DNA from 3 places in the Aeromonas sp. FDAARGOS 1415 genome. Region 1 is predicted to be linked to each of the others. Evidence: predicted binding sites of a transcription regulator. Region 1 holds the regulator's gene; each other region holds the start of a gene.
The links. The regulator sigma-54, encoded in region 1, starts transcription at its own class of promoters, with help from an activator protein. The targets are predictions, from matches to a motif close to TGGCACNGTTTTNGCTT.
Positions count from the first base shown of each region.

Region 2: I6L45_RS09000 (superinfection exclusion B family protein) is a predicted target of sigma-54. The motif match lies at 3,184-3,200, and genes of this name have one in related genera.
Region 3: fliE (flagellar hook-basal body complex protein FliE) is a predicted target of sigma-54. The motif match lies at 4,870-4,886, and genes of this name have one in related genera.

Region 1 covers NZ_CP077363.1:1,738,028-1,745,519, reverse strand. The annotation lists gene rapZ (RNase adapter RapZ) at 1-39, opposite strand, end outside; gene ptsN (PTS IIA-like nitrogen regulatory protein PtsN) at 80-526, opposite strand; gene hpf (ribosome hibernation promoting factor) at 529-816, opposite strand; gene I6L45_RS08275 (RNA polymerase factor sigma-54) at 837-2,276, opposite strand; gene lptB (LPS export ABC transporter ATP-binding protein) at 2,342-3,067, opposite strand; gene lptA (lipopolysaccharide transport periplasmic protein LptA) at 3,080-3,598, opposite strand; gene lptC (LPS export ABC transporter periplasmic protein LptC) at 3,585-4,145, opposite strand; gene kdsC (3-deoxy-manno-octulosonate-8-phosphatase KdsC) at 4,142-4,696, opposite strand; gene I6L45_RS08250 (KpsF/GutQ family sugar-phosphate isomerase) at 4,696-5,691, opposite strand; gene mlaF (phospholipid ABC transporter ATP-binding protein MlaF) at 5,898-6,698, shown strand; gene mlaE (lipid asymmetry maintenance ABC transporter permease subunit MlaE) at 6,698-7,477, shown strand; gene mlaD (outer membrane lipid asymmetry maintenance protein MlaD) at 7,485-7,492, shown strand, end outside.
Region 2 covers NZ_CP077363.1:1,878,564-1,886,055, reverse strand. The annotation lists gene I6L45_RS09025 (tRNA(Met) cytidine acetyltransferase TmcA) at 1-487, opposite strand, end outside; gene I6L45_RS09020 (HlyU family transcriptional regulator) at 484-798, opposite strand; gene I6L45_RS09015 (bacterioferritin-associated ferredoxin) at 936-1,142, shown strand; gene bfr (bacterioferritin) at 1,284-1,763, shown strand; gene I6L45_RS09005 (methylglyoxal synthase) at 2,029-2,487, shown strand; gene I6L45_RS09000 (superinfection exclusion B family protein) at 2,555-3,142, opposite strand; yybP-ykoY riboswitch at 3,323-3,429, shown strand; gene I6L45_RS08995 (sodium:calcium antiporter) at 3,518-4,504, shown strand; gene ansB (L-asparaginase 2) at 4,585-5,643, opposite strand; gene I6L45_RS08985 (heavy-metal-associated domain-containing protein) at 5,773-5,967, opposite strand; gene I6L45_RS08980 (AEC family transporter) at 6,084-7,034, opposite strand; gene treR (trehalose operon repressor TreR) at 7,174-7,492, shown strand, end outside.
Region 3 covers NZ_CP077363.1:2,607,479-2,614,970, forward strand. The annotation lists gene I6L45_RS12420 (ABC transporter substrate-binding protein) at 1-1,320, opposite strand, end outside; gene rimO (30S ribosomal protein S12 methylthiotransferase RimO) at 1,865-3,193, opposite strand; gene I6L45_RS12430 (hypothetical protein) at 3,493-4,269, shown strand; gene I6L45_RS12435 (hypothetical protein) at 4,418-4,804, shown strand; gene fliE (flagellar hook-basal body complex protein FliE) at 4,926-5,243, shown strand; gene fliF (flagellar basal-body MS-ring/collar protein FliF) at 5,299-7,002, shown strand; gene fliG (flagellar motor switch protein FliG) at 6,995-7,492, shown strand, end outside.

The sequences.
Region 1 (7,492 bases):
ACCGGAGCCCGAACGGCCGCTTACCACTATTAACTGCATCTTGTCCCCTCACGCCAACGTGGCTGTGTCAGACCCGGCCTCAGGCCGACGTCATGATCTGATAGAGTTCTTCGTCGCTGGTCGCCTGGCGCAATTGGCGGCAGACGGCCTTGTCACCCAGCTTGGATGCCATCAGGGAAAGAGTCTTGAGATGCTGCTTGCACTCGCTTTCCGGCACCAGCAATGCAAAGAGCAGGTCAACCGGTTGATTGTCGATCGAATCGAAAGGAATGGGTTCGGAGAAGGTCATCAACACGGCGGTCGGCGCAAATGCGTCGTCGATCCGGCCGTGGGGAATGGCAATACCGGCACCGATACCGGTACTGCCCATCTTTTCCCGCGCCAGCAGGCTTTCAAACAGGACCTGGCGGGAGGCGCCGAGGCGCTCTGCGGCCAGTTCACTGATGATCTCGAGCGCGCGTTTCTTGCTGGTACAAGGGACCGCACTCTTGGTGCAGTCCCGACTCAGTATGTGTTCAAGTTGCATAGTTATTTTTGATTTAACTTATCTTTGTGCTTGATGATCTGCCGATCCAGTTTATCCAGCAGGGTATCAATCGCCGCATACATGTCGGCATGCTGCGAATTGGCGAACACCTCACCCCCGCTGACGTGCAGCTTGGCTTCGGCGATCTGGTTCAGTTTTTCGACGCTCAACACCACATGCACGTTGTTGATATGGTCAAAGTGACGCTCGAGTTTGGCAAATTTGTTGTTCACATAATCACGCAGAGCTTCGGTAATCTCGACATGGTGTCCGGTCAGGTTAATTTGCATAACGTCTTCCTTTTGTTTGCCTAAACCAGGCGTTTGCGCTGATTGGATGGCGGGATCAACAAGGATTCACGGTACTTTGCGATCGTGCGTCTCGCCACCATAATACCCTGTTCGGCCAGCAAATCCGCGATCTTGCTATCACTAAGCGGCTTGGCGGGGTTCTCCGCCGTCACCAGCTTCTTGATCAGGGCGCGAATAGCGGTCGATGAGCACTCTCCTCCTCCCTCCGTATTGACGTGACTGGAGAAAAAAAACTTCAGTTCAAAAATGCCGCGAGGCGTGTGCATGTACTTCTGGGTCGTGACCCGCGAGATGGTCGACTCATGCATCTCCACCGCCTCGGCGATGTCGTTGAGCACCATGGGTTTCATCGCCTCTTCACCATACTCGAAGAAGCCCTGCTGCTGCTCGACGATGCAGCTGGCCACCTTGAGCAGGGTGTCGTTGCGACTCTCCAGACTCTTGATGAACCATTTGGCTTCCTGCAGGTGGGAGCGGATGAACTGGGTATCCGTGCTGCTGCGGGCATTGCGTGCCATGGCCGCATAGGCCTCATTGACACGAATGCGCGGCGCCGAATCCGGGTTGAGCTCCACCACCCACTTGCTGCCCTTCTTGACCACGGACACATCCGGAATCACGTATTGGGATTCGCTCTGGATGATGCCGTTGCCGGGCCTGGGCTCCAGCTGCTGGATGAGATCCAGCACCTCCTTGAGGTCGATCTCCTTGAGCCGGGTCTTACGTGCCAGAGTGCGATAGTCGCGATTGCCAAGCAAGTCCATGTGCTCGCGGATCACCTCCCTGGCCTCGTTGAGCCAGGGCAACTCGGGCGAATACTGGCCGAGCTGGATAAGCAGGCACTCCTGCACCGAGCGGGCGGCGATGCCGACCGGATCGAAATGCTGCACCCGCTTGAGTACCGCTTCGATCTCATCCAGTTCAACTTCTACCTCTTCGCTGCTGACTGCAGCCTGAATGTCCTCGAGAGAAGCGGTCAGATAGCCGGATTCATCGATGGCATCGATGATGGCAAGCGCGATGGCGGCGTCCACATCGCTGAAGGGGGTGAGACGCATCTGCCACAGCAGGTAGTCCTGCAGGTTCTCGGTGGTTTCACCCTGATAGAGGCTCTCCTCCCCGTCGTGGATCGGGCCTGCACTCTGGGCCGTACCGGCCGAATAGACCTCGTCCCAGGTGGTGTCGACAGGGAGCTCGTCCGGCATCTTGTCCTGTGCCATGGCATCGCTGGAGTCGAGCTGACTAGCATCGTGTGGCTCCGCCTCACTGGTTTCCTGCGCATCGTTCTCCTCTTGCTCCAGCAAGGGGTTGTTGTCGAGCGCTTGCTGAATTTCCTGCTGGAGTTCCAGGGTGGAGAGCTGGAGCAGACGAATCGCTTGTTGTAATTGTGGCGTCATGGTCAGTGACTGACCGAGGCGCAACTGTAATGTCGGCTTCATCTACGTCGGGATATCCTTATGTTCAGCGAGGCGGTCACCTAACAAAAATGAGGGGTGCCCCCTTACTATAGACTGAATTGATCGCCCAAATAGACGCGCTTGACCTGTTCATCGGCAAGGATGTCGGCCGGGGCGCCCTCGGCAATCATCTTGCCGTGGCTGACGATGTAGGCCTTCTCGCACACGTCCAGCGTCTCTCTGACGTTGTGGTCGGTGATCAGCACACCCAGCCCGCGTTCTTTCAGGTGCTGGATGATCTTCTTGATATCAATGACGGAAATAGGATCCACACCTGCGAAGGGCTCATCCAGCAGGATGAACCGCGGCTCAGCAGCCAGCGCACGGGCAATCTCCACCCGGCGCCGCTCCCCGCCCGAGAGGCTCTGCCCCAGGCTATCGCGGATGTGGGTAATGTTGAACTCTTCCAGCAACTGTTCGACCTTATCCTCCCGCTCTTCCCGGCTCAACCCCTTGCGGGTCTGCATGACCCCCATCAGGTTGTCGAACACCGAGAGGCGCCGGAAGATGGAGGCCTCCTGTGGCAGGTAGCCGATGCCATTGCGCGCCCGGATGTGCATGGGCTGCAGGCTGATGTCCTGCTCGTCGATGGTGATGAGACCGGCATCCCGCTGCACCAGACCCACGATCATGTAGAAGGAGGTGGTCTTGCCCGCCCCGTTAGGACCGAGCAGGCCCACGATCTGGCCCGTTCCCACCTCCAGGCTCACATCGCTGACCACCATGCGGCGCTTGTAGCTCTTCTGCAACCCCGTTGCTTTTAACACTGCCATGGCTTCTGTTTCCTACTTCTTCTGGTCGGCGGGCTTGTCGAAGTTCTCTACCTGATCCGGCAGGAACACCGTCTTGACCCGCTGGGTGGGTCCCTTGCTCTCGGCGATCATCTTCTGTTTCACGATGTCATAGCGGATCAGATCGCCAGTGACCTGGCTGTCTTCCTGTTTCAGCTGGCCGTTGCCGGTGATGGTCACCAGCCGATTCTTGAGCTCGTAGCGAATGCTGTTGCCGTGGGCATTGACCGGTTTGCCGTTGTCCAGTACCTGGAAGAAGGTGGCCGGGTTGCCATAGGCCGTCATGACCTCAGCCCCCTTCTCACCTGAGCGGATCACCACCACCTTGTCGGCCTTAATCTTGATGGTGCCCTGGGTGATGATCACATCCTCGCTGAAGGTGATGCGGTTGTCCTGCATCTCGGCCACCTGCCTGACGGCATCCACATAGACCTTCTCGGCGAAGTCGGACTCTTTGGCGTTCAGGGTGCCGCACAGCAGCAGGGCAGTGAGCGCCAGATTAACGTTTTTCATTGAAATAAGTGGCATGGCCTTTATCCAGTAACTCGAAATATTTACGTTCCAGGTGACCCTTCAGGCCAACGCCCTCGGTCTGGAATTCCTGGCCCACGATGCTGATGTGCTGGTTGCTTCTCAGCTCCTGCGTCACTAGGTCCATCTCCAGATAAGGGGTATCCAGCGTGGAGATGAAAGAAGCCGGCAACAGGCCGTCCAGATGCACTTTGTCACGCAGGATCACATTGTCGTCTGTGTTGAGCACCCCGGTCTCGGCCGTCACCTTCCACTCGGCCTCGCCCTTGTCATCGAACATGTAAACCACAGGCTTGTCGAAGGTGGACTGCTCGAGGACCTGATAATACTCCGCATAATCCGACTCCAGCCGCTCGGTCCGCTTGCCCTGTTCGTTGAAGCGGGTGGTCACCAGATGTTTGGCGGTGAAGTCCGGCTGGAAGTTCTCTACCTTGGTAGTCGGCTCGGGCGCCAGCTCAATCTCCCCCAGCTGCCAGGCGGCAAGCGCCACCAGGAACAGCAGGCCGAACAAAACCGTCTGCTTGTTCATCGCGACACCTCGGGTGGATAGTCCCCCAATCCCTGGGCCTGCAGGATGAGATCGCACACTTCGCGCACCGCACCGACACCGCCTCCCAGCCGTGTCACCATGTCAGCCCGCGCCCGCACCAGAGGATGGGCATCCGCCACGGCGATACCCAGGCCACAAGCCTGCATCACCGGCAGATCGATGGTGTCATCCCCCATATAGGCGGCTTGCGATGCATCCAGTCCCAGCGTGGTCAGCAACGCCTCGAAATGGGGGAGCTTCTCATCCGCCCCCTGCACCAGGTGCTGCACCCCGAGGCTCTTCATGCGATCGCTGACGATGCGGGAGCTGCGCCCGGTGATGATGGCGATCTCGATGCCCGCATTGAGCAGGGCCCGCATCCCCGCGCCGTCGCGGGTGCAGAAGGTCTTCAGCTCTTCGCCGTTGTTGCCCATATAGATGAAGCCATTGGAGAGCACCCCATCCACATCGCACACCAGCAGACGGATCTGCGCCGCCTGATCAAACTGGCTGCGCGTCACCGGACCATAGAGGGTCGGTACGTCTTGCATCAAATTACTCCGGCTTTCAGCAGGTCGTGCATGTTGAAGGCGCCCAGCGGACGTTTCTCCCCATCCACGACCAGCAACCCGTTGATTTTTTTGGTTTCCATCAGTTTGACGGCTTCGGCCGCCATCATTTCAGGCCCTACGGTAACACAGTTGGCCGTCATGACGCGGCTGATGGGAGTGTGGTGAATATCCACCTGCAGATCCAGGATCCGCCGCAGGTCGCCATCGGTGAACAGGCCGGCCAGCAGTCCCTGTTCATCGACCACCGCCGTCATCCCCAGCCCCTTGCGGCTCACTTCCAGCAGCGCCTGGCTGATGGTGGCATCTATCCCCACCTTGGGCAACAGATCACCAGCGTGCATCAGGTCGCCGACCCGCAGCAACAGCCGTTTGCCCAGAGAGCCGCCGGGATGGGAGAGCGCGAAGTCGTCGGCGGTGAAGCCGCGGGCTTCCAGCAGAGCCACCGCCAGCGCATCCCCCATCACCAGGGTTGCCGTGGTGCTGGAGGTCGGAGCCAACCCCAGCGGGCAGGCCTCTTTTTCCACCTTGATGCACAGGTGCACGTTGGCCTCTTTCGCCATGGTGGAGGCAGGGTTGCCCGTCATGCAGATGAGCGGGATGCCGCGGCGCTTGAGCACCGGCAGCAGGGCAAGGATCTCGTCGCTCTCGCCAGAGTTGGAGATGGCGATGATGAGATCCCCCGCGGAGATCATGCCGAGATCCCCGTGGCTGGCTTCGCCCGGGTGCAAGAAGAAGGCGGGCGTCCCCGTGCTGGCCAGGGTCGCGGCAATCTTGTTGCCGATATGACCCGACTTGCCCATGCCGGTGACCACTATCTTGCCACCGCAGCGCAGCACCATCTCGCAGGCCCGTTCGAAGGCCTCGTCAAGGTACTGGTAGAGCCCATCGATGGCTTGTTTTTCTATGTCCAGCACCGCTCGGGCACTGCGACGAAAATCGAACAATTCAGACACTTTTTCAGGCTTTACAGACATAAAGGCACAGCTCCGGGCCGAAATTTGCTGCGGGATTATAAAAAAGTCTGTCGAGATAAGCGAATCGGATGCGGAATGGCCGGTCAGCGATGCAAATTGTTACATAAAACTGTCGCGCCTTTGGGGGGGAAACCCGCTCAATAGTTGTTCCTTGCTGTTGCTTAGACCTAGACTAGCCCATAAAATTCGCTCTTCATTTATACCGGATGGACAATTGTTTGAACGATGACCTGATCACCATCTCCGACCTGACGTTCAGTCACGGAGATCGGTTGCTGTACGACAGGATCAACCTGACCATTCCCCGTGGCAAGGTCACCGCCGTCATGGGGCCGAGCGGGATCGGCAAGACCACCTTGCTGCGCCTGATCGGTGGCCAACTGAAACCGGAATCGGGTCACATCCTGTTCGACGGGGAAGACATTCCTACTCTCTCCCGTTCACGCCTCTACGAGGTGCGCAAACGGATGAGCATGCTGTTTCAAAGCGGCGCCCTGTTCACCGGCATGACCGTCTTCGACAACGTAGCCTTCCCCCTGCGGGAGCACTCCGGCCTGCCGGAGGAGCTGATCCACGCCATCGTCATGATGAAGCTGCAGGCGGTGGGTCTGCGCGGCGCGGCAAAACTGATGCCGTCCGAGCTCTCCGGCGGCATGGCCAGGCGCGCCGCCCTGGCGAGATCCATCGCGCTGGATCCGGATCTCATCATGTATGACGAGCCCTTCGTCGGCCAGGATCCCATCACCATGGCGGTGCTGGTCAAGCTGATAAAGGAGCTTAATGACGCCCTTGGCATCACCTCCGTCATCGTCACCCACGACGTGAAGGAGGTGCTGAGCATCGCCGACTACGCCTACATCATCGCCAACCGCAAGGTGGTCGCGCACGGCACGCCGGAGCAGCTGCGCGAGGAGCACAATCCCGAAGTCGAGCAATTCCTGAAGGGATTGCCTGACGGTCCTGTTCCGTTTCATTTTCCGGCAGGCGACCTGCTACAGGATCTGTGATGCTGACAACTCAGATAAGCAAGCTGGGGCGCAGCGGGGTGCGCTTCATCAGCGCCATCGGCCGCGCCACCATCATGTTGTTTCATGCGCTGGCGGGACGCCCCCAGCCGCGTAAACACTTCCCGCTGCTGGTGCAGCAGCTCTACGTGGTGGGGGTACAGTCCGTCGCCATCATACTGGTGTCGGGCCTGTTCATCGGCATGGTGCTCTCCTTGCAGGGCTACAACGTACTGAAGGATTTCGGCGCAGAGCAGAGCCTGGGCCCCCTGGTCTCCCTCTCCCTGCTCCGTGAGCTGGGCCCCGTGGTGACCGCCCTGCTGTTCGCCGGTCGTGCGGGTTCCGCCCTCACCGCCGAGATCGGCCTGATGAAGGCCACCGAGCAGCTCTCGAGCCTCGAGATGATGGCCGTCGATCCCCTGCGCCGGGTCGTGGCGCCTCGCTTCTGGGCCGGGGTCATCAGCATGCCGCTGCTGGCCTTCATGTTCAGCCTGATCGGCATCTTCGGCGGCAAGCTGGTCGGTGTCGATTGGCTGGGAGTGGATGAGGGCGGCTTCTGGTCCGCCATGCAGGCCTCCGTCGACTGGCAGGACGACATCATGCAAGGGGCAGTGAAGAGCCTGATCTTCGCCCTGGTGGTCACCTGGATAGCGCTCTTCAACGGCTATGATGCCAAACCGACCTCGGCCGGGATCAGTCAGGCGACGACCCGCACCGTGGTCCACTCATCCCTGGCCGTGCTCGGTCTGGATTTTATACTCACCGCAGTCATGTTTGGATAAGGGAAAGATGAAGTT
Region 2 (7,492 bases), 140 kb from region 1:
CATCCAGGGGATGCCAGGGCTCGCCCTTGTATAGGGGATCCAAGGTAAGTGCAGGATCCCCCGCCAGCAGCCGCACCAGGCGGGCGATGAACCCGTGCCCTGCCCGAGCGGCGTCCTCGGGCTGGGCAACCAGCCTCAACCTGTCCGGATCCGGATACGCCGGCCACGCCTCTCTGGGCGGCGTCAGCAGCAGCAACAGCCCCCCCGCCCGCAGCGTGCCCGACAAGGCACCGAATGCATCGGGGTGAAAGCCGCTGAAAGCGTTGAAGATCAGGGTGTCGCACTCCTGGCCGAGCCGCTGCAGTGCCTTGGCGGCGGGCAAGGGCCCGTGACGTTCTGGCCCATTGCCCAACCAGAACACCGCCTCTCCCAACAGGAGTTCGGCACGGGCGATGCAGTCCGCCTCCTCTCCTTCCAGCCAGACCAGTCGCCGTTCACCGGCGCGAGCAAGGGATTGGCGCAAGGTGGCCAGCGCGACAGGACTCATGGTGCCGAGTTGTGTTCCGGTTTGATCCTGGGTTCAAACATGCGATCCCCCATCTGATCGATGAAGGTGTGGGCCTTCTGCACCATGAAGCGCTCGGCATCGGCGGGGTTCACGAAGAGATCGGAGCGAATGAAGCGATGGGTCTGCACGACCCCGTCCACCTCTCTGGTGATGCGACCCGCCAGCCGGAACTGCCCCCCCTCTGCCATGGGCTCGGGATAGATGAGATAACCGGCATATTCGGTCGGCGTGACCTCGGCGTGCTGGGCAGGTTGTCCCTTGAACAAGGCATTGAGTAGTTTCTTGAGCATGTTCGCCTCCTCTCTGATGGTGGCATTCTCCCCAAGGGGAGAATAGGTAGCAAGCACGGGATCTTATTACGATTCGTTCTTTGCATTACGAACCATTCTCATTTAGATTTCTCTCATTCCAGCATGAGGTCCATATTATGTACGTGTGTTTGTGCCGCGGCATCACAGATAACCAGATCCGCAAGGCGGTACAGGCAGGCAAGACCGAGTTCCGGCAACTGAAGCAATCGCTGGAAGTCGGGGCCCAATGTGGCAAGTGCGTACGCATGACGATGGAGATCATCGCCGCAGAGCTGGACAAGATGGAGTCGGAGCAGGCGCCACTCTACTACGAAGTGGCCTGATACCTCGCCTGTAGACCCCTCGTCACCCCAAGCGAATGCTCCTCGTGTCAGGAGTGCCGATTCGCCATCCCCTGATTGTCATCTTTCTGGACTAAGCTCTAGTGATCCTTGCCCTAGGCTCGAACACGAGGAGTAATGTCGATGAAAGGAGATCCCAAAATCATTGCCCACCTCAACAAGGTGCTGGCCAATGAACTGGTAGCCATCAACCAATACTTCCTGCATGCCCGCATCTACGATGACTGGGGCCTCAAGGGGCTCGGGCACAAGGAGTATCATGAGTCTATCGATGAGATGAAACATGCCGACGAGCTGGTCAAGCGGGTGCTGTTTCTGGAAGGACTGCCCAACTTGCAGGATCTGGGCAAGCTGCGCATCGGTGAGACGGTGGAGGAGATGCTGCGCTGTGACCTGTCACTGGAGATGGACGCCATCCCTGACCTGAAGGTAGCCATCACCTACGCAGAGTCGGTGCAGGACTACGTCAGCCGCGACCTGTTCCAGGATATCCTGGAGGATGAAGAAGAACACGTGGACTGGCTGGAAACCCAGCTCGACCTTATTGAGCGCATCGGTCTGGAAAATTACCAGCAATCCCAGCTCCACTCGGAATCATCCTGACTCCCCGACGAGAAACGACCCGCCCAGGCGGGTTTTTTTCTGCACCGCACCTCATGCACACCGCACATAGCCCTTGTCGTGAGCCCTCGCAGATCGAGACCATATTCCCGTATCCCGTGACCCGCCTCCTTCCCTCTGCCGAGACGCACCTTGCGCCACATTGAACCGTCACCGCGATCACAGTTACGATGCATGGCGCAGCGACGCGGGTCGCTTTCGATTAGGATACCGCCCCAATCCCATCACTTTGCTACGGATGAACTCCATGGAACTGATTGCACGCGAGATGGCGCCCCACAAGCGGGTCGCCCTGGTGGCTCACGACAACATGAAGGCCCCGCTGTTGAACTGGGTGCTGCGCCGCAAGGAGGAGCTCAAGCTCCACCATCTCTATGCGACCGGCACCACGGGCACCCTGCTCGGCAAGAAGGCGCAGCTGCCCATCACCTGTCTCTTCTCCGGCCCCATGGGGGGGGATCAGCAGCTCGGCGCCCTCATCGCCGAAGGGAAGATAGACGTGATGATCTTCTTCTGGGATCCCCTCAATCCCGCCGCTCACGATCCTGACGTCAAGGCGCTGCTGCGCCTCGCCGCAGTCTGGAACATCCCGGTCGCCACCAACGAGGCGACGGCGGATTTCATCATGGACAGCCCGCACATGCAGCAGGCCTTCAGCGTGCAGGTGCCCGACTACGCCGGCTATCTCAAGGCCAGAACCGAGTAACCCACGCCAGACAGCAAAGAGCCGGAACAAGTGTCCGGCTCTTTTCAGTTATGGGGATGGGGAAAGGTCAGCGCTGAAGGCTCTTCTGCGCGAACTTGGGTCTGGCGTTCATGATCTGCTCCACCTGCTCGTCGCTCATCTTGCCGCGCGACAACCCCAGCACCTTGTAGGTGAGCAGGGGGCGGGCCGGCAGGGCGATCATCAGGGCGCGGATCTGGTTCTCGTCCTCTTTTTCCCGCACCGGCTTGCCATAGGCATAGGTCAGCACGCCGGCATCCATCAGGTTTTTGACGGCAGGTTCGGTGATCGGCAGGTTTATGACGCTTTTACGCTGCAGCACGAACTCGCGCAGCACCGCCTTTTCGTTGAAATCGAGGAAGCCGATCATCTGGGCCAGCTGGTCCTTCTGGCGGCGGGACTGCCACTCGTCACAGGCCCACTCCCAGGCGATCAGGAAGCCCTGGCTGCAGAAGTAGGAGATGGCGATCAGCATGCCGACCCCGAGCCAGGCGGCGTGGGCCGTGGCCCACTGGCTCACGGCCCCCTTCATCAGGCCGGCCGGGAACAGCAGAATGATGCTGCAGCAGAGCAGCAGCCAGACCATCAGCCAGTTGAGGCGGTTCAGCTGATAAAAATGTTGGATCCACCGTTTCATCGTTCACCCTTCCCAAGTCAATGTGGACAGTAGCCAACTCATAGCAATCCCTGTGCCAGAGCGCAGACCCCGGGGGAAAGATCAGGATCCAGGTAGGCCGGCGTTACATCCCCTTACAACTTGGTCCCCGCGATATCCCGGTTTTGCCTTGTGGGGCAGCCGCCGGCTTGGTACAACGCCCCCACTGTCATAGGGGAGTAGCAACCCGCCCGCGATCCGGGCAGGGCTCATGTCAACACGCTTGGATCCACAGGTCCATGGCATGGGCGGCGATGGCATCCATCGCTCTGCAAGACCTTTGGCCTCGACATGTACGCCAGCCAGGCGAGCCATGTCGGGTCCATCGGTTATCCTGCTCGCCTGGCGGCTACTCATATGCTGATCACCCTGCTGTTATTTCTGCTCTCTGCCATCACCATCTACCGGGCCTGCGAATACTTCGTCAACGGCATCGAATGGGTTGGCCATCACTTCCGGCTCTCCCAGAGCGCCATCGGCTCCCTGCTGGCGGCCCTCGGCACGGCCCTGCCGGAATGCATCGTCACCCTGACCGCCTTGCTGATGGGGCAGGCCCCCGCCCAGCAGCAGATCGGGATAGGGGCGGCTCTCGGCGGCCCCCTGGTGCTGGCCACCCTGGGCTATGGCACCGTCGGCCTGCTCCTGCTGCTGTGCATGAGCCCGGCCCACAGGATCATGGACAGGGAGGTGCTGCGCGACACCGCCCGGGACCAGGCCTGGTTTATCGGCATCTTCCTGCTGGCGGTGCTGCTCGGCACCCTGACCTTCACCGGCAAAGCCTGGCTGGCCTCTCTGTTCGTCCTGGTGTACCTCGCCTACGTGAGGCGCGAGCTGAGGCAGACCGACCGCCACGAGGCCCCGCTGCCCGAACCGCTCAGGCTGGATCCGCACGCCGGGATCCCGACGCTCGGCAAGGTACAGCTGCAGACCCTGACGGCCTTGATGGCGATGGCGCTGGCGGCCCAGCTGTTCGTCCATCAGCTGGCGAGCCTGGGGGAGCTGGCCGGCCTCTCCCCCGTGCTGGCGGCCCTGCTGCTGAGCCCGGTGGCCACCGAGATGCCGGAGCTGATGAACGTGTTGCTCTGGGTACGACAGGGCAAGTACCGGCTGGCGCTGGCCAATGTCTCCGGTGCCATGATGATCCAGGGCACCATCCCCAAGGCATTCTGCCTGCTGTTCACCCCCTGGTTGCTGGACGACGTCATGATGGCCTCGTCCCTGGTGACGCTGCTGGCGGTGGTGATCCTGTGGTGGGGCTTTCGGCGGGAATGGATGACGGCGGGCAGGCTCGCCCTGGCGGGACTCTTCTATCTGGGCTTCTGCGGCTGGCTGATCGCAAGCTGACGAGCGCCATGAACAAGGGCGGGTATCTCCCGCCCCCTTCATGGCCGGCACCCCGCGTCAGCCAACGCGGGACGGGCTGCTTAGAACTGCTGGAACCAGCGCTGGATCTGGGCCGGACCCTTGCTCTGAGTCAGGGCGAGCATCAGCAGGATGCGCGCCTTCTGCGGGTTCAGGGTCTCGGCCGCCACGAAGCCGTACTTGGCGTCGTCGATCTCCGCATCCAGGGTGGTGGCGCCGGTCGGCACGCGGGCGGAGCGCACCACGCGAATGCCATCCTTGCTCGCCTGGGCCAGGGTGTCGAACAGGGTGTGGTAGAGGTTGCCGTTACCCACCCCGGCGCTGACGATGCCGTCAAACTTGGCATCCACCAGGGCCTTGGCCGGCAGATCCGAGGCGTTGGCGTAGCTGTAGACGATGCCGACCCGGGGCAGCTTGTCGAGCTTGCTCACGTCAAACGGCGTCTGGCTGGTGTGCAGCCGGGCCGGGCTGCGCTGATAGTCGATCTTGCCATTGTGGATATAGCCGAGCGGGCCGAAGTTGGGAGCGGCGAAGGTCTGCACGCCGGTGGTGTTGGTCTTGGTGACGTCGCGGGCATCCAGCACGGTATCGTTCATCGCCACCATGACGCCACGCCCCTTGGAGGCGGGATCGGAGGCGGTGACCACGGCGTTGTAGAGGTTCATGGGGCCATCGGCGCTCATGGCGGTGGAGGGGCGCATGGCGCCGACCAGCACCACCGGCTTGTCGCTCTTCACGGTAAGGTTCAGGAAGTAGGCGGTCTCTTCCATGGTGTCGGTGCCGTGGGTGATGACGATGCCGTCCACGTCATCCTTGGCCAGCAGCTCGTTGACCCGCTTGGCGAGCTTGAGCCACACCTCGTCGTTCATGTCCTGGGAGCCGATCTTGACCACCTGTTCCCCCTGCACCTCGGCCACGTTCTTCATCTCGGGGACGGCCGCGATCAACGTCTCGATGGCCACCTTGCCGGCCTCGTAGTTGGACTGGGTAGCGGACTGCCCGGCGCCGGCGATGGTGCCGCCGGTGGCCAGTATGTGCACGCTCGGCAGCGCCATGGCCATGGGGGAGAGTGTCAGTCCGAGTACGGCGGCAAGCAGGGTCTTGCGGAGAGGGAGGGTCATGCTGCAATCCTTCTTATGGGTTTGATTGCAGCATTTTTATTCTTTTTAAACGGAATTTAATTGATCATTCTCACCAATAAAAAGAAGCAAACAGAATATTGGTCTGTTTTTTACCACTTAGGTGATAACTCACTCCGCGGTGAACCCCCTGGCTTCGATCAGGGCGATCAGCTCTTCCTTGCTCAGCTCGCTCTCGATGACGGCCTTGCTGCTGGCGAAGTCGACGCTGGCTTCGCTGACGGCTGGCTGGGCCAGCAACGCTTTTTGCAGGCTGGCGGCGCAGCCACCACAGGACATGCCGGAAACGGTCAGTTGAATGGTCATGGGATACCTCCTCTGTTGATGTGCAATCAGCCTAAAGCTGCCGCCCGCGGCAAGGTCAAGCCCCTTTGCTGGGCAAAGATCCCGGCATGGTCATGATGATGCTGACGTCCATCACCTCACCCCATCAGCCCCAGATAGTTCATCAGGGCAGCCCCCAGGCTGGTGGTGACGAGCGAGCCCAGGGTGGTGGTGGCGATGATGTTGGCCGCGAGGGCACTGTCACCGCCCATGGCGCGGGTCATCACATAGCTGGCGGCGGCGGTGGGGGTGGAGCTGATGAGGAACAGGATGCCGAGGGCCTGCGGGCTGAACCCGAGTGCCCAGGCGCCCAGTACCAGCAACACGGGGATGCAGCACAGCCGGTTGACCGTGGCCCAGCCGGTCAGCATGGCGCCGCCGCGCAGGGCCTTGAGGTTGAGGCTGGCGCCGGTGCACAGCAGGGCCAGCGGCAGGGTCATGTTGGCGAAGTAGTTGCCCGTGGTGATCACCAGCTGGGGCAGCTCGATACCGAGCAGACCGAAGGGCAGCGCCGCCAGGATGGCAATGATGAGGGGGTTTTTGACGATCCCCTTGAGTATGGGTTTGAGCCCCTTTCCGCCCCCCAGGCTACGGGTCAGGGTGATCACCGCGAGGATGTTGTAGAGCACGGTGACCGAGCCCACCAGCAGGGCGGCGGCCCCGATCCCCTCGGGGCCGTAGGCGTTCTGCACATAGGCCAGCCCCATGATCCCCATGTTGCCGCGAAAGCTGCCCTGCACGAAGATGCCCCGCAGTTTCTGCTCACGGATGAAGCGGGCTGCCAGTATCTCCAGCACCAGAAAACCGGCCAGGGTGCCGAGCAGGCCGTAAACGATGAGCCAGGGGCTCGGCATGGTGGAGAAGTCGGTGCGCACCATGCTGAGGAACAGCAGGGCTGGCAGGGTAACCTGGAACACCAGGCGGGAAGCGGACTCCACGAAGCTGTCAGGCAGCAGCCCCAGCCGCTTGAGCCAGATGCCGAGCAGCAGCACCAGACAGATGGGGCCCGTGATGGAGAGGGAGAAGTGCAGACTTGCCAACAGATCCATGATGCGCGTCCTGTGCAACGACGACGAAGAAAGTCGCCAGGGAAAAGGGCATTCTAACGCCATGGGCTTGTATTCACAGGACTTAATAACAACAATGTCGGCATCCCGGTTGTCACCCTCCCCCTGTCACGGATCCCTCATGGAAAAGAAACTGACCATCCTCGATATCGCTCGCCTCAGCGGGGTCGGCAAGTCGACCGTCTCCCGGGTGCTCAATCAGGATCCCAAGGTCAATGCCCAGACGAGGGCCAGGGTCGAGGCGGTGATCGCCGAGCACGGCTTCGTGCCAAGCAAATCGGCCAGGGCCATGCGCAGCCAGAGCCAGCAGGTGGTCGGCATCGTCGTGTCGCGTCTGGACTCCAGCTCCGAGAACCAGGCGGTGCGAGGCATGCTGGAAACCCTCTACCAGCGTGGCTACGACGCAGTGCTGATGGAGAGCAAATTTTCCCCTGCCAAGG
Region 3 (7,492 bases), 870 kb from region 1:
CCCCTGCAGGGCGACGTCGAAATCACCGGTGATCAGGGACTCGGTCCAGACGGTGGCTTCCGGGGTGGCGGTCTTGGCATTCAGGCCCAGGGCCTGCAGGCCTTCCACGCCGATCTGGACGGTGTTGACCCAGTCGGTCCAGCCGTTCGGTACCAGCACCTTGAACTCGATCTTCTTGCAGCTCGGGGTGTCGAGGAACTTGTCGCCGTCACAGTCCTTGTAGCCCGCTTCCTTCAGCAGGGCCTTGGCCCCTTCCAGGTCGAACTTGTTGTATTTGCCGTATTTCTTCTCGACTTCCGGGTTGTCCCAGGAGGCGAATGCCTTGCCCAGGCCCGATGGGTACTCGTTGACGGTCGGGTAGCCGTAGCCCGCGATGTCCACCATGGACTGACGGTCCATGGCCATGGAGAAGGCGCGGCGGAAGTTGATGTCGTTGAAGGCCTCGTTGTTGCCCGGGTTCTTGCTCTGGAAGTTGACGTTGAACGCCACTGTGCCGGAGGCGGGGAACCAGTACTTGTTGTTCTTCGGATCGTTGCCGACATAGAGACGCTCGATGTCCGGCACGAAGGAACCGAACCAGTCCACGTCACCCTTCATCACGGCGGCCAGCACCTGATCGTTGGTGGCCATCTGCGGCATGCGCAGGCAGTCGATGGCGAGGTTGGCGTTGTCCCAGTAGTGCGGGTTGCGGCACTGGGTATAGAGCTGGGCGGAGAAGTTGTCCACTTCGGTGAAGGGACCGGTCCCGACCGGCTTGTCGTTGGTGAAGGCAACCGGGTCTTTTACCGACTTCCACTGGTGCTCGGGCACGATGGGCACCAGTACGATGTCGTTCACCACGTTGGTGTTGACGGCGGCCAGATCGAACTTGACCTTGTACTGGCCCAGCTTCTCGACATTCTTCACCTGGGTCCAGATGGAGCGCTCATCCAGCGCCTTGTTGGCCTTGACCAGGTTGAAGGAGAATAGCACGTCATCGGCGTCGAAGCCTTCGCCGTCAGACCACTTGACCCCTTCACGGAGATCGAAGGTGACGGATGTCAGGTCATCGCTGAACGCGTAGTTGGTGGCCAGGCGATAGACGGGTTTGCCACCCTGCATATCGTTGAAGATCACCAGGGGCTCATAGATGAAGTGACGGGTGGTGTGCAGCAGACCCGCCTGCAGGAAGGGGTTGAAGTTTTTGACCCATGCGGTTTCCTGCTGGGCAACCAGGGTCAGCACCGTCTTGTTGTCGGCGGCCATGGCAGCGCCGGTGGCACCGGCAAGCAGAGTCCCCAGCATGACCGAGGTAGCGATTTTGGATACTTTGGCAAGCATATTTTTTCCTTTCTTATTGGTCTTCCATGGTTTTGGAATGGAGCACCGGATCCCATGCTTGGATACCGGCCCTCAATGTTGGTCAGGTTTTTCACCCTTGTAGTTGTGTCATCCAACGCCCTTAGAAAAGCAGAGTTAACAGGAAAACAACAACTCTTCATTTCGTCGATATCGTAAAAACTCGAGTGTTCTCGTCATTATCGTCAAAATGTATTATTAATCCTTTTGAATTATACAGTTACATTAATTCTCACGAAGCACAAAGTGACCCTGAATGACGAGGCAAGGGCGATAATGTGAGGTGGATCGTGCACGTTTTTTATCCACATTCGGCGCTTTTTTTTGAGCAGGAAAGAAGGGATATCTGCGACCGGGCGGAACTGTGCGCTGGCTCACGGGTGGGAAGGGGGATGGCGAGCAGGGCCGACGGAAAGGTACGGGGGCGGTGCGTGAAGAGGCATCACTGACAGGGAGGCGTTTTCCTGCCGGCAATAAAAAAGCCAGTCGGTGCGACCGACTGGCTTTGTGGGGCATGCTGGCGTGATTACGCGATCAGGCTGGCCCAGAGGTCGTACTCGTCCGCCTCGTCGATGCGAACCTTGACCATGTCGCCGGGCTTGAGGCCGGTTTCACCGTTCAGGTAGACCAGGCCGTCGATCTCGGGGGCATCGGCGGCGGAGCGGCCGGTGGCTCCCTCTTCGTCCACTTCGTCGATCAGCACCAGCATCTCCTTGCCGACCTTGCGGGCGAGCTTGCGGATGGAGACCTGCTGTTGCAGCTCCATGAAGCGCTGGAAGCGCTCCTCCTGCACCTCGGCCGGCACCGGATCCGGCAGTTCGTTGGCCTTGGCGCCCTCGACCGGGCTGTACTTGAAGCAGCCGACCCGATCCAGCTCCGCCTTGTCGATGAAGTCCAGCAGCATCTGGAACTCTTCTTCGGTCTCGCCGGGGAAGCCGACAATGAAGGTGGAGCGCAGGGTGATCTCGGGGCAGATCTCGCGCCACTTCTGGATGCGCTCCAGGGTGCGCTCGACGGAGCCGGGACGCTTCATCAACTTCAGGATGCGCGGGCTGGCGTGCTGCAGCGGGATGTCCAGGTAGGGGAGGATCTTGCCGTCGCGCATCAGCGGGATGACGTCATCCACGTGCGGGTACGGGTAGACGTAGTGCAGGCGCACCCACATGCCGAGCTTGGCCAGCTCCTCGCACAGGGCCACCATGCTGGTCTTGACCGGCATGCCGTCGTAGAAGCCGGTGCGGTGCTTGACGTCCACGCCGTAGGCGGAGGTGTCCTGGGAGATGACCAGGATCTCCTTCACGCCGGCCTCTTTCAGGCGCTTGGCTTCGGCCAGTACCTCGCCGATGGGGCGGCTCACCAGATCCCCGCGCATGGAGGGGATGATGCAGAAGGTGCAGCGGTGGTTGCAGCCTTCGGAAATCTTCAGATAGGCGTAGTGACGGGGGGTCAGCTTGACGCCCTGGGCCGGCACCAGGCTGGTGAAGGGGTTGTGGGTCGGCTTTTCCACGTACTTGTGAACGTGGCCCAGCACCTCTTCATAGGCGTGGGGACCGGTGATCTCGAGCACCTTGGGGTGGATCTCGCGGATCTGGTTCTCTTTGGCGCCAAGGCAGCCGGTGACAATCACCTTGCCGTTTTCGGCCAGGGCCTCGCCGATGGCTTCCAGGGACTCCTGCACCGCACTGTCGATGAAGCCGCAGGTGTTGACCACCACCAGCTCCGCATCGTCATAGCTGGGCACCACGTCGTACCCTTCGGTACGCAGCTGGGTCAGGATGCGCTCGGAATCGACCAGGTTTTTGGGGCAACCCAAGGAGACGAATCCTACTTTGGGGGCCTGTTTTGTGTTGGACATCGCTCAATCACTCTTAGGTGGCTCTTATTCAAGGGCGCGGATTTTACCGGAATGGCTAACCAAAAACTATACAACCGGCGCTGGTGGCCCGAACAATATTTACGGCGGGGCAGGATGGTCCGGGGGCCGTGCCACGCCAAGGGGAATGGCGGGACGGACCCCGACCAGCAGAGGGGAGAGGAGCGGCATCGCCCCGGCATACGTCACCGATTGACTCTTTTTCCTGCCGTGACCTTGACCGGAAGCCCTGCCAATCTGCTACTGTGACCCTCGACCCATTGTGGACGCTGGAGGAGAGAATGAAGATTCGATTGACTGTGATTGCCGCGGCCCTGGTGCTGGCATCGACCCCGGGCCACGCCGACTGGGCGAAGGTGAAGGAGGCAGCCTCGGAGCTTGGCACCGCGGTGAGCGACACCAGCAAGGAGGCGTGGAAGGACATCACCGATTTTTCCAAGCAGACCTGGGAGTCGGTGTCCAACTGGGGGGCCGAAACCTACAGCAAGGCCGGCGCCTGGACGGCGGAGAGTGCGGCCACCGGCAAGGAGTGGCTCGACGCCGCGGACAAGAAGCTCGACACCATGCTCGAACCCAAGACTCCGGACGAGGCCAGAGCCGCGCTCGATACCATGGCCGATACCGCCCTGGTACGGCTGTTCAACGAGCAGCCTTCCGCCAAGTTGCTGTTTGACCAGGCTTATGGCTATGCGGTCTTCGACTCTCGCAAGTTCTCCCTGATGATCCACACCAATCAGGGCTCCGGGGTGGCCGTCAACCGCACGACCGGCAAGCACACCTATATGAAGATGTTCGGTGCCGGCCTCGCGGCCGGGCTCGGCGGCAAGTTCTATCAGCAGGTGATCCTGTTTGAGGACCAGGCCCGCTTCGATGCCTTCGTCAACAAGGGCTGGGAAGCCACCTCCGAAGTGGGGGCCGTGGCCGGCAAGGAGAGCGCCGAGCTCACCGCCAAGTACAATGGCGGCATGGCCATCTACCAGATTGGCGAGAAGGGGCTGTTGCTGGACGCCAATATTTCGGGTTCCAAGTACTGGCTGGACGGGGATCTGAACCCGTGATTGTACAGGCCTTGAGCAGCCGCCGGTTTTTCTTCGAACAGGGTGCGTTGCCGTCTGTTTAAATGGCGTGAATTGCAGTAAAAAGAGGGCCTTCGGCCCTCTTTTTCATGGGCGCAACCAGGTTCGTCAGCAGGACAAGGAAATGGGTATGACACAAGCATCAGCACAGGACGGGGCGGACGCAGTCCAGAGCAGGGAGTGGGACAAGCAGAGCATTTTTCTGCGTCTGCAGGAGGGGATCCCCACGGCCTTCTGGGTCTGGGGGGATCAGATCTCCCCGCTCGAGCCCGACGAGGGGTCGACATACCGGGGCCACTTCGGCTGGGGGCGTGCCGACGAGGCGACCATGGCGCTGGCACAGGCCATCGTCACCCGGCTGGTGGCGGTGGGGCTGGTTCCTCCCGAGCTGGCGGTGAGCCGTGCGGGCTATCTGCATGACGAGGTGCTGGTCAAGCTGCCCGCCGGGGAGCACTACGATCTGCACCTCAGCTATCTCAGACTGCTGCTGGGAGAAGGGGCGGTGCCGCGCCCCTGAGTGACCGGTTCGTCCTCTTCCCTGCGATCACCCTGTGCCCCGATGTGAGGGCACTCTTCCCTAATTGGCATTCTTATTGCTTGGGGAGTGTCAGTGTCAATGATTTGTCTGGGAAGGGAAGATGGAAATAAGCGCAAGCAGCCTGATGCAAGAGATGCAGGCTCTCAGGGTCGAAGCCGGTGCCACGCCGCTGACCCAACCCGGTCGCCAGGTCAGCTCCGACTTTGGCCAGATGTTGCAGCAGGCCCTCGACAACGTCAACGAACTGCAGGGCGCCGCCAACGATCTGCGCACCCGTTTCGATCTGGGTGACAAGTCGGTGGACCTCTCCGAGGTGATGATCGCCGGGCAGAAATCCTCCATCGCCTTCGAGGCGACGGTGCAGGTGCGCAACAAGATGGTCGATGCCTACAAGACCATCATGAACATGCCGGTCTGACCCAGGCTCATGGCGACCGAGCATCATGACGATGTCAGCAACAAGGACATAAACCGTGGCAACTGATCAAAACGGCGATCTGCTGATGAACAACGAGGGGGGCGCCGCCCTCGACGAGCAAGAGCAGAAGAGCTCGGCGCTGGGCTTCCTGTCCAACACCGATGTGCTGCGCCAGATCACCCTGATCCTGGGGTTGACCATCTGCCTCGCCATCGCCGTCTTCATCCTCTTGTGGGGCAAGGAGCCGGAGATGCGTCCCCTCGGCACCTTCAACACCCAGGAGCTGGTCTCCACCCTGGATTACCTCGATCAGCAGAAGATCCCCTACCAGGTGGATGGCAAGAGCGTGCTGGTCAGCGCCGAGAACTATGCGGATATCCGTCTGCGCCTGACCCGTGCCGGTCTGGCCAGCAGCAGTGACGCCAGCAACGACGGCGAGGCCATCCTGCTCAAGGACTCCAGCTTCGGCGTGAGCCAGCGCATGGAGAGCGAGCGCCTCAAACTGAGCCGCGAGCGCCAGCTGGCGAGCGCCATCGAGCAGTTCCAGAATGTGGCCAAGGCCCAGGTGCTGCTGGCCATTCCCAAAGACAACGTGTTCGCCCGCAACGAGCGCAAACCGAGCGCCACCGTGGTGCTGAGCCTCAAGGGCACCGCCCTCGGCCAGGGGGAGGTGGACTCCATCGTCGACATGGTGGCCTCCGCCGTCCACGGTCTGGAGCCGACCCGTGTCACCGTGACCGATCAGAACGGTCGCCTGCTCAACTCCGGCTCCCAGGATCCCCTCTCTGCCCAGACTCGCAAGGAGTTTGCGATGCAGCAGAAGCAGGAGCTGGAATACAAACAAAAAATTGACGCCATCCTGATCCCGGTGCTCGGGGCCGACAACTATACCGCCGAGGTGGATCTCTCCCTCGACTTCTCCCAGCAGGAGCAGACCCGCAAGACCTACAACCCGGACCTGCCGGCCGTGCGCTCCGAGATGACGGTGGAAGAGAACAGCGCCAACGGCAGCAATGGCGGCGTGCCTGGCGCGCTCTCCAACCAGCCCCCCGCCGCCTCCAACATTCCCGAGCAGGCCGCTGGCGGGGAGGGGGGAACCACCTCTTCCGGCCGCTCCCGCAAGGAGGCGACCCGCAACTTCGAACTGGACACCACCGTCAGCCATATCCGGCGCCAACAGGGCGGCATTCGTCGCATGACGGTGTCGGTGGCGGTGGACTACAAGGCGGTGCCCGGCGCCGACGGCGCCGTGACCCGTGAGGCCCGCAGCCAGGCCGAGCTTGACACCCTGCGCCGTCTGCTGAGCGGTGGTCTCGGGTTTGACGTGACCCGGGGGGACACCCTGGAGGTGGTCGCCATCCCGTTCAACCGCCCCGAGCTGGAGACCGTGGCCGACATTCCCGTCTACGAGCAGCCCTGGTTCTGGCGCGCGGTGCGCATCGCCGCCTCCGTGCTGGTCATCATAGTGCTCATCGTCACCGTGGTGCGCCCCATGCTCAAGCGCCTGCTCTACCCGGATGCCAAGCCGGAAGGGGAGCTGGACTTCGACAACCACACCGTGCTGGGTGGCGACGACGAGCTGAGCCTGCTGGCTGCCCAGGCCGAGGCCGAGCCGGTGTTCGGTCTGCGGGATGGCCAGCTCAAGCTGCCGGATCTGCACCGTGACGAGGATCTGCTGAAGGCCGTGCGCGCCCTGGTAGCGAATGAACCTGACCTGGCCGCCCAGGTCATCAAAGAGTGGGTAACCAAAGATGCCTGAAGAGAATAAAAGCCAGGTCACCGGCAACGACATCACCGAAAGCCAGCGCCTGATCCTGGACCAGATGGGTGGCATGGAGATGGCGGCGGTGCTGATGCTGAGCCTCAACGAGGAGGACGCGGCCCAGATCTTCCGCCACCTCGAGCCCAAACAGGTGCAGCGGCTCGGCATGTCCATGGCCTCGATGTCGGATTTCAGTCACGACCGGGTGGCGGCGGTGCATCGTCAATTTATCGACGACATCCAGAAGTACACCAACATCGGCATCGGCAGCGAAGACTTCGTGCGCAAGGCCCTGGTGGCGGCGCTCGGGGAGGACAAGGCCAGCAACCTGGTGGACCAGATCATCCTGGGATCAGGTGCCCGCGGCCTCGACTCCCTCAAGTGGATGGATGCGCGCCAGGTGGCCAGCATCATCCAGAACGAGCACCCGCAGATCCAGACCATCGTCCTCTCCTACCTGGAACCCGAGCAGTCCGCCGAGATCCTG